DNA from 3 places in the Dyella sp. LX-66 genome. Region 3 is predicted to be linked to each of the others. Evidence: predicted binding sites of a transcription regulator. Region 3 holds the regulator's gene; each other region holds the start of a gene.

Region 1 (3,271 bases), on a different contig from region 3:
GGCGGTGGGCGGCGGCGTACTCACGCGCAGGGTTCACGTGGCCGACGTACCGGCCTTCGTCATCCTCAAGGCGCTGGCTCTCAACCGGCGGTATGCGCCCAAGGATGCTGCGGATCTCATCCATGTTCTGCAGTACGCAGGAAGCATCGAAGAGATGGCCGGCATGTTCGTCGGGAAAAAACAGTCGGGCCTGCATGGCGCCTCCATCGACGCCGGCATCGAGGCACTGCAGTTCTCGTTCGTCCACCCCAGCCGGCCCGAGCTGTCGCATACCTGCGACGGGCCGGTGAAGTACGCCGGCTTCCACTACGCCGCCGCTGGCGAGGAGGCGCTGATGGAAGCCCAGCGCTTTGCGGCGAACCTGGTGCGCAGGTTTCTTGCCAGGTACGAGGTGCTGCTCAAAGAGGCGAGGAAATCCGCGCGCCGCATCGTGGAAAGCGACAAGGCCTGACGCAGCCGAGAAACGGTTCCGTCGATCCGAGCGCATAAAAAAACTGCTGGAACATCGCTGTTCCAGCAGTCCTTTCAGATTGCTTCGCGGAACTCCGACCCTTGCGGATCAGAGCGCGTAGTACATCTGGAATTCCAGCGGATGCGTGCTGGCGCGGTAGCGGGTGACTTCCTGCATTTTCAGCGCGATGTAGGCGTCGATGAAGTCGTCGGTGAACACGCCGCCGGCCTTGAGGAAGTCGCGGTCCTTGTCCAGCGCGTCCAGCGCCTGGTCGAGGCTGGAGCACACCTGCGGGATGTTCTTCTCTTCTTCCGGCGGCAGGTCGTACAGGTCCTTGTCGGCCGGCGCGCCCGGGTCGATCTTGTTGATGATGCCGTCGAGGCCGGCCATCATCAGCGCGGTGAACACCAGGTAGCCGGAGTTCATCGGGTCGGGGAAGCGCACTTCGATGCGGCGGCCCTTCGGGTTGGACACGTACGGGATGCGGCAGCTCGCCGAGCGGTTGCGCGCGGAGTACGCCAGCATCACCGGCGCTTCGAAGCCCGGCACCAGGCGCTTGTAGCTGTTGGTGGTGGAGTTGGCGAAGGCGTTGATCGCCTTGGCGTGCTTGAAGATGCCGCCGATGTACCACAGCGCCGTCTGGCTCAGGCCGCCGTACAGGTCGCCGGCGAACAGGTTCTTGCCGTCCTTCGCCAGCGACTGGTGCACGTGCATGCCGCTGCCGTTGTCGCCGACGATCGGCTTGGGCATGAAGGTGACGGTCTTGCCGTTCTGGTGCGCCACGTTCTTGATGACGTACTTCATGGTCATCAGCTCGTCGGCCTTCTGCACCAGCGTGTTGAACTTCACGCCGATCTCGCACTGGCCGGCATTGGCCACTTCATGGTGGTGCACTTCCACCACCTGGCCCAGCGACTCCAGCACCTTGCACATGTCGGCGCGCAGGTCGCCGAGCGAATCCACCGGGCTGACCGGGAAGTAGCCGCCCTTCACGCCCGGACGGTGGCCGGTGTTGTTGTCCTCGTACTTGTAGCGCGACGACCAGGCGGCCTCTTCGGAGCCGATTTCGTAGAACACGCGGCCCATGTCGTTCTGCCAGCGCACGGAATCGAAGATGAAGAATTCCGGCTCCGGACCGAAGAAGGCGGTGTCGGCGATGCCGGTGGACTTCAGGAACGCCTCGCCGCGCTTGGCGATCGAGCGCGGGTCGCGGCCGTAGGCCTGCATGGTGCTGGGTTCCAGCACGTCGCAGTGCAGGACCAGCTGGGTGTGGCCGCTGAACGGGTCGAGGTAGGCGGTGTCCGGGTCGGGCAGCAGGATCATGTCCGACTCGTTGATGCCCTTCCAGCCGGCGATCGAGGAACCGTCGAACATCTTGCCGTCCTCGAAGGTCGACTCGTCGATGGTGTGCGCCGGGAACGTGACGTGGTGATGCTTGCCGAGCATGTCGGCGAAACGCAGGTCGACGAACTCGACGTCGTGTTCCTGGATCAGGTCGAGCACTTTCTGGGCGGACATGACGAACCTCGAATAGGTGGGGACGTGGAAACAACTCGCTCTTTGGCAAGCTCCATGCCAGCGGAAGGAGCCAAGCCGGATCAGTTACTTGCGTAAGGATTGCGTGAATGGTGATGGTCGCTTTGCACCTTTAAGGCGCTAAATCAATCGCGAATTTGCACCAACAATGCGCTTCACCTTTCGCCTGCGAACAACGCTCGCCATCCTAGCCCGTCACCCCTCATTCGGGCACGTGACCCTCCAGGCCCACACAGCCAACCCCCTCTCCCCTCCGGGGAGAGGGCTGGGGTGAGGGGCGGGCGGAGCGATGAAGCAGAAGCAGTAAGCAAGCCCCGCTCTGTCGCTACGTCTTGGCGAGCCCGCCCCTCATCTGCCTGCCCGCGCGTCGTCACACAACCGTCACTCCCACCCACTAGCGTCCCGCGCCCATCTCTCTCCGCGCTGCGAGCGCCCGTGACCGATCCCGCCGCCGGGCTGTCGCGCCTGTTCGAGGAACAGCGCGACACCCTCAACCGCTACTTCCTGAGGCGCACCGCGCATGCCTGGGATGCGCAGGACCTGGTGCAGGAGGTCTACCTGCGCCTGCTGCGCGCGGACCGGCACGGCGCACAGGACATCCGCAATCCCGAGGCCTACCTGTTCACCATCGCCTCCAATCTGCTGCGCGAGCACGCCACTTTGCGCCAGCGCGCGCCGGTCAACGGCGACGCGCTGGAAGACGTGCTGGAACGCCTGGCCACGCCCTGCGAAGCGGCCGCCGGCGTGGACCGCGAGCTGCGCCGCCGCCGGCTCGGCGAACTGATCGCCCGCCTCACCCCGCGCTGCCGCGCGGTGCTGGTGATGCATTACCGCGACGAACTGGGCTACCGCGAGATCGGCGAACGCCTGGGCGTCTCTTCGAACATGGTCAAGAAATACATCGTCAAGGCGCTGGCCGCGTGCCGCGTCGGGATGGCGCGCTATGACTGACGCCATCGACCCGCGCCTGCTGCGCCGCGCCGCCGAGCAGGCGGCCGAGTGGTACCTGGACCAGCGCGAAGGGCTGGATACCGCGCAGCGCGCGCGTTTCCTCGCCTGGCTGCGCCAATCGCCGCTGCATGTGTCCGAATACATCGGCATGGCGCGGCTGCACGGCGACCTCAGCGCCGCCGCCGCGCTCGATGCGCTGGATACCGCCGAGCTGGCCGATCTCGCCGCCACCGAGCGTGCGGTGGTGCAGCTGCGTCCGCTGCTGCCGCGTGCGCCTTCCGCCGCGCCGGTGCGCCGCGCCCGCACGCCATGGTGGCAGCAGGCCATCGCCGC
Region 2 (3,271 bases), on a different contig from region 3:
AGTCGCGCAGCGCGTAGGTCTCCACCACTTCGGTGCGGTAGACCTTGGACAGGTGGGTCATCTTGAGCATGGTTGTTTCGTCCTTCGGTGATGGAGCAGTAGAGGGTCAGATCAACGGCTGATGGCGACGCGCGCCGCGTTCTTGAAGCTGTCGGTACCGGAGATCACGATGCGGTCGCCTTCCTTCAGGCCGTCCAGGATCTCCACCTTGTCGATGCTGCTGGCGCCGACGCGGATCGGGTGCTTCTCGGCGATGCCGTCGCGCACGATGTAGGCGTAGGCGCCGCCGGATTCGTCGACGAAGGAGCCGCGCTGCACAGCCAGCACGTTGTCGCGGCGGTCCAGCAGGATGCGCACGGACAGGCGCTGGTTCTGGCGCAGCTGCTTGGGCGTGTCGCCGTCGAAGCGCAGGCGGGCGGCCACTTCGCCGTTCACCACTTCGGGCGAAATGGCGCTGACCAGGCCCTTCCAGGTATTGCCGTTGCCGCTGATCTCGCCGCCCATGCCGATCCCCAGGTCGCGGGCGAAGCTTTCCGGCACCTTCATTTCCACTTCCAGCCGGCTCAGGTCGATCACGCTGAGCAGCTGCGCGTCCTTGGCCACGGTGGCGCGTTCGGCGATGAACAGCTGGCCCACCTGGCCGTCCACCGGCGACTTCACGTTGAGTTCGTCGACTTGGCGCTGCAGGTCCTTCACCAGCAGCACCTGGCGGTCGTGGGCGAGCTTCTTGGACTTGATGTCGAAGTCCAGGCTGGCGCCATCGTTGGAGAGGTCGGCCTTGGCGTGCTCGACGGTGATGCGCGCCTTTTCGACGTCGTCCTTGGCCTTGTCCACGTTCATGCTGGGCACGGCGCCCTGGGCGAAGGCTTTCTGGTAGCGCTGCAGGTCGCGCTGCGCGCTGGTCTGGTCGATCTGCGCGTTGTCGAAGGCCTTCTGCAGTTCGCCGCGCTTCTTCTTGGCGTCGATCTGCGAACGCAGGAAGTCGACTTCCATCGCGTCGGCCGCGCTCTGTTCCTGCGCCAGCTTGTTGGTGAGTTCGGGACTGACGATGGTGGCCAGCACCTGGCCCTGCTTCACCACGTCGCCGGCGTGCACCTTCAAGGTGACCGCGCCGCCAGAAGTGGCGTACAGCGTCGGGCTGACCGCCGCCACCACCTTGCCCTCGGCAGCGATGTCGCGCACGAACAGCCCGCGCTCGACCGTGCCGAAGGCAAGGCGCGAGCCGCTGACCGAGGCGTCGGCGGAGAACAGGCGGCTGGCCTGCGGCAGCACCAGGGCCAGCACGGCCACTGCGGCCACGCCGGCACCGATGAAGATGAGCCGGCGCTTGCGGCTCGGCTTGACCTCGACCAGGCGGTCTTGAGCGGAGGTATCGCGAATCATGATCGGTCCCTGGCCACGGACATGAGTGGCCCCTGGACCTGTATCAGCAAGCGCTATGCCAACTGCTCAGGCGATCGATTAAGGTTGTTTATCAGTGGGTTGGAGATGGCGTCCGCGGAAGGCAGGCTGTCCGCGGACAGATCGACGGACAGGCGGACAAGTGTCCGGACGCCGCGGACGGGCTACAGCGCCTCGGCGCGCAGCACTTCCTGGGCGATGTCGTGGCCGAGCGCGGAGAGTTGCGCGGCGTCCCTGCCGCCGAGCACGTCCATATTGCCCAGGCGCCGCTGCGTGAAATGCAGCAGGCGCGCACCCGCGGCGCGGAACGGCCGCTGCACGCGGCGGAACGCGGGAGCACCGGCCGGCACGGCGGCGGAAAGCAGCACGTCCCAGGCCAGGTAGTCGGTGTCCGGCAGCAGGTGCAGGCGGGCGCGCAGGCGGCCGGCGGCGTCCACGCATTCCAGCCATTCGCGCGGGCCGTCGGCGCCGATCACGCAGGAAGCGAGCAGCCATTGGGTGTGCAGCAACGGGGCGAGGTCTTCGCCTTCGGCCAGCCAGCCGCGCGCGGGGTGGTCGGGCGAAGCTTCGCCGCGCATCGGCAGATACAGCACGGTGCCGAGCAACGGCAGGCGCGCGGCCAGCGCGGCGGGCGCCACGTGCAGCCAGCGCGGCTGGCAGGACGGTGCCTGCGAATGCGGACAGACTGCGGCAAGGGTATGGGCCAGCCAGCCGAACATGGCGCGCTCCTGGAAAGAGGAGACCCGGCTGGCGCGCTGCGGGGAGGGCAACGCGGCGCTGGCGATAGGCCTGAAGGGAAAACCGGCGGGGCGCCGGACGTGCGGGCTTACTTGGTGAGGATCAGCTTGTCGTTGCGGGTGAGGCGCAGGTGGTACTCGCTGCCCTGGTGGGTGATCACCAGTTCGCGCTCGCCGGCCAGCAGGTTCTGGCTGGAGATGCGCCGCGCGCCGGGTTCCGGCGTCACCGCCTGGGGCTTCAGGCGCAGCAGGCCGAGCGGGCGCGACAGCAGGTCGGCGGGTGTGGGCAGTACGGCAGTGGTGGACATGAGCAGGCTCCGTGTTGGTCAGAGGCGGAGTTGATGATAATCGTTCTCATTTACCTGTCAACGGCCGAAGTGTGAACACGGCCGGGGCAGAACGCCGCGCCCTGCCCCGCGCCGCTCAGGCCACCGCCTGCTCGATCCGCGCCAGCACATCCGGCGTCAGCCGCGGCAGCAGGCGCAGCACGTCGAGGTTGTGCTCCAGCTGTTCCAGCCGGCTGGCGCCCAGCATCACTGTGGACACATGCGGATTGACCAGGCACCAGCCGATCGCCAGCTGCGCCTGGCTCACGCCGAGCTCGGTGGCGATCGGCGCCAGCCGCCGCACCTTGGCGATGCGCCCGCCGCCCTGTTCCAGCACTGCCTGGCGCAGCCATTCGTAGCCGGGCTGGGCCAGGCGCGCGTCGTTCGGCACGCCGTCGTTGTATTTGCCGGTGAGCAGGCCCGAGGCCAGCGGCGACCAGATCGTGGTGCCCATGCCGAAGTCGCGGTACAGCGGCGCGTATTCCTGCTCCACCCGCTCGCGGTGCAGCAGGTTGTATTCGGGCTGCTCCATGCTGGGCGCGTACATGTGGTTCTCGCGCGCCACGCGGTGCGCCTCGGCGATCAGCGCCGCCGGCCATTCGCTGGTGCCCCAGTAGAGCACCTTGCCCTGGCGCACCAGGGTGTCCATCGCGGCGACGGTTTCCTCCACCGGCGTATCCGGATCGGGGCGATGGCAGAAGTACAGGTCCAGGTGATCCACGCGCAGCCGCTGCAGCGCCTGGTGGCAGGCTTCGAGCACATGCTTGCGCGACAGCCCGCGCTGGGTCGGCGCGGGATTCGCCCGCG
Region 3 (3,271 bases):
CGGCGAGCGCCGCCGCGTCGAGATCGCCCGCGCGCTGGCCGCCGAGCCGCGCTACATGCTGCTGGACGAACCCTTCGCCGGCGTCGACCCGATTTCGGTGGGCGAGATCCAGCGCATCGTGCGGCACTTGAAGGAGCGCGGCATCGGCGTGCTGATCACCGATCACAACGTACGTGAGACGCTGGGCATCTGCGACCGCGCCTACATCCTCAACGACGGCGAAGTGCTGTCGCGCGGCACGCCGGCGCACATCCTGGCCGACGAGAAAGTACGCGAGGTCTATCTGGGCCGCGAATTCAGGCTGTAGGGCTTTCCTGATCGCCGGCGTGCGCGCGCCGTCACATTCAGCCATTCGGCCTACGCGAGGATCGGCGGGAACCTATGGCCGGTCCTCCCCCTAGGGGTTAGGATGACCCGAAGCTCATCCAAGCCTTTGGGCTCATTCAAAACAGTGGCATGAAACCCGGACTGCAGTTTCGCCTCAATCAACAGCTCACCCTGACGCCGCAATTGCAGCAGGCGATCCGCCTTCTGCAGCTGTCGCAGCTGGAGCTGGAAGCAGAGCTGCGCCAGATCGCCGAGAGCAACCCGCTGCTGGAGTTCTCCGAGGACGCCGCCAACGAGGGCGACAGCGAAGGCGACGGTGAGGCCGCCACCTTCGACGCCCCCACCGAGGCCGCCACCTCCGCCAACGACGGCGACAGCGGCGACGAGCCGGCCGACTGGAGCCAGTCCGGCGGCAACGCCGAAGAACCCATCGATTTCTCCTCCGCCGGCGGCAGCCGCAACAGCGGCGGCGACGAGGACCACTTCGAACCGCAGAACGCCGCGCCCGAGACCCTGCAGGAACACCTGCTGTGGCAGCTCAACCTCACCCACATGAGCCTGCGCGAGCGCACCATCGCCGCGATCATCATCGATGCGCTCAATGCGGACGGTTATCTGGGCGAGACGCTGGAATCGGTCACCGCCGCGGTGCCGGCCGACTTGAAAGCAAACGTCGAGGAAGTCGACGCCGTGCGCCGCCAGGTGCAGCGCTTCGATCCCACCGGCGTGGCCAGCCTGGACCTGCGCGACTGCCTGCGCGTGCAGCTGGAACAGTTCGATCCGGAACTGCCCCAGCGCGAGCTGGCGCTGCGCATCGTCGACAGCGAGCTTGAGCTGCTGGCGCGCAACGACATCGCCCGCCTGTCGCGCCGCCTGCGCGCCAGCGACGAGGAAACCCACGCCGCGGCCATGCTGATCCGCAGCCTGGACCCGCGCCCCGGCGCCGCGCTCGACGTCACCCCGGTGGAGTACGTCGCGCCCGACGTGTACGCACGCAAGGACAGCGGCCGCTGGCGCGTCAGCCTCAATCCCGACTGCCAGCCGCGGCTGGGCCTGAACCAGCATTACTGCAACCTCATCGCGCAGGCCCGCGGCGAAGACGCCAGCTGGATGCGCGGCCAGCTGCAGGAGGCCCGCTGGTTGATCAAGAGCCTGGAATCGCGCGCCGAGACCCTGCTCAAGGTGGCCGAGGCCATCGTGCGCCGGCAGAGCGCCTTCCTCGACTACGGCCCCGAAGCCATGCACCCGCTGGTGCTGCGCGAGGTGGCCGAGGAAGTGGGCATGCACGAGTCCACCATTTCCCGCGTCACCACCCGCAAGTACATCCATACGCCGCGGGGCACCTTCGAGCTGAAGCACTTCTTTTCCAGCGGCGTGTCCACGGAAGACGGCGGCAGTGCATCCGCCACCGCCATCCAGGCCATGCTGCGCAAGCTGATCGACGCGGAAGACCCGCGCAAACCCCTGTCCGACCAGGCCATCGCCGAAGAACTGCACCGCAAGGGCATTCAGGTGGCGCGCCGGACCGTTGCCAAATATCGGGAGGCCATGCGAATTCCCAGCTCCAGCGAGCGCCAGCGGGCCGGTTGACCCGCGACGGTCCGCCGCGCGTTTGCGCCTGGACGGGAACTTGGCGGGACGGAAAGCGTCCCCATACCAAGAGATGACAGTGATGTGTCGGCGACCAACCGGCACCGGCGCATCGACCCACGCCGCGTCATGCGGCAGTACCAGAGGAGGCGCACCATGCAAGTCCAGCTCAGCGGCCAGAAGATCGAGATCACCCAGGCCCTTCGCGAACGCGTGAACGGCCACTGTGAGCGACTTACCCGCCTCGAAAGCAGACTCCTCGAATTGAGCGTCGTCCTCTCCGTCGACAAGCTGCAGCAACGCTGCGAAGGCACGCTCAAAGTCCCCGGCGCCGCACCGCTCCACGCGGAAGCCACCGAATCGGACATGTACGTCTCCATCGACAACATGTTCGACAAGCTGGTGGCGCAGCTGCGCAAGCACCGCGACAAGGTGTGCGACAAGCACCAGCGCGAAGTGCGCGAGGATCGCCAGTACGGCTGAACCTCGCCGGCCCGCCCCGCCTGCCGGGGCGGGCCGCTCCCAAGCCTGGCCCCCGCCCGCGCCGTCTTGCGGCGCACCAAACCGTCCGAACTGGCACAATGTACGCCATCGCCGCCGGCCCCTGCCGGGCATCACGCGGTGCAAAGGATTCGGTTTGGACCGGCTTACCGCCCGACAACTCTACGATGGCGTGCACGAGCGCATGGCCCTGCGCTGGGTGGCCGGCATGCGCGGCGAATCGCGGGTGCTCGAGCGCGGCATGACCGCGTCGCGGCGTCCGTCGCTGATCGGCTATCTCAACGTCATCTATCCGAACAAGATCCAGATCATCGGCACCGAGGAGCTCAACTACCTCGACGCCCTGGATTCGCGCCAGCGCTGGGAAGCGATCAACAAGATCGCCGCCTACCAGCCGGTGGCGATGATCGTCACCAAGGACCAGGCCATCCCGCCCGACCTGCGCGAGGTGGCCGAGGAAACCAACACCCCGCTGTGGATCAGCTCCAAGCGCGGCCACGAGCTGCTCACCTGGATGCAGTACCACCTGGCGCGCATGCTGGCGCCGAAGGTCACCCTGCACGGCGTGTTCCTCGAGGTGTTCTCCATCGGCGTGCTGATCACCGGCGAATCGGGCTCGGGCAAGAGCGAGCTGGCGCTGGAACTGATCAGCCGCGGCCACCGCCTGGTCGCCGATGACGCCACCGAATTCACCCTGATCGCGCCGGACGTGATCGACGGCACCTGCCCCGAGCTGCTGCAGGATCTTCTGGAAGTGCGCGGCCTGGGCGTGCTCAACGTGCGCGAGATGTTCGGCCACACCGCGGTGAAGCCGTCCAAGTACCTGCGCCTGGTGGTGCACCTCAAGCCCATG

Evidence for each region. Region 3 encodes sigma-54, which starts transcription at its own class of promoters, with help from an activator protein. Its sites were predicted from a motif close to TGGCACGNGCNTTGC; they were not measured.
Region 1: a site for sigma-54 is predicted at 2,015-2,029, ahead of glnA (type I glutamate--ammonia ligase). Genes of this name have one in related genera too.
Region 2: a site for sigma-54 is predicted at 1,430-1,444, ahead of KK141_RS07110 (HlyD family efflux transporter periplasmic adaptor subunit). Genes of this name have one in related genera too.

What each region holds. Positions count from the first base shown of each region.
Region 1 is NZ_JAHFVJ010000012.1:51,457-54,727, reverse strand. It holds gene KK141_RS19105 (hypothetical protein) at 1-451, shown strand, start outside; gene glnA (type I glutamate--ammonia ligase) at 560-1,969, opposite strand; gene KK141_RS19095 (RNA polymerase sigma factor) at 2,423-2,938, shown strand; gene KK141_RS19090 (FecR domain-containing protein) at 2,931-3,271, shown strand, end outside.
Region 2 is NZ_JAHFVJ010000003.1:112,169-115,439, forward strand. It holds gene KK141_RS07105 (ABC transporter ATP-binding protein) at 1-70, opposite strand, end outside; gene KK141_RS07110 (HlyD family efflux transporter periplasmic adaptor subunit) at 112-1,383, opposite strand; gene KK141_RS07115 (hypothetical protein) at 1,566-2,120, opposite strand; gene KK141_RS07120 (hemin uptake protein HemP) at 2,228-2,446, opposite strand; gene KK141_RS07125 (aldo/keto reductase) at 2,562-3,271, opposite strand, start outside.
Region 3 is NZ_JAHFVJ010000001.1:158,641-161,911, forward strand. It holds gene lptB (LPS export ABC transporter ATP-binding protein) at 1-307, shown strand, start outside; gene KK141_RS00845 (RNA polymerase factor sigma-54) at 457-1,917, shown strand; gene raiA (ribosome-associated translation inhibitor RaiA) at 2,074-2,400, shown strand; gene hprK (HPr(Ser) kinase/phosphatase) at 2,555-3,271, shown strand, end outside.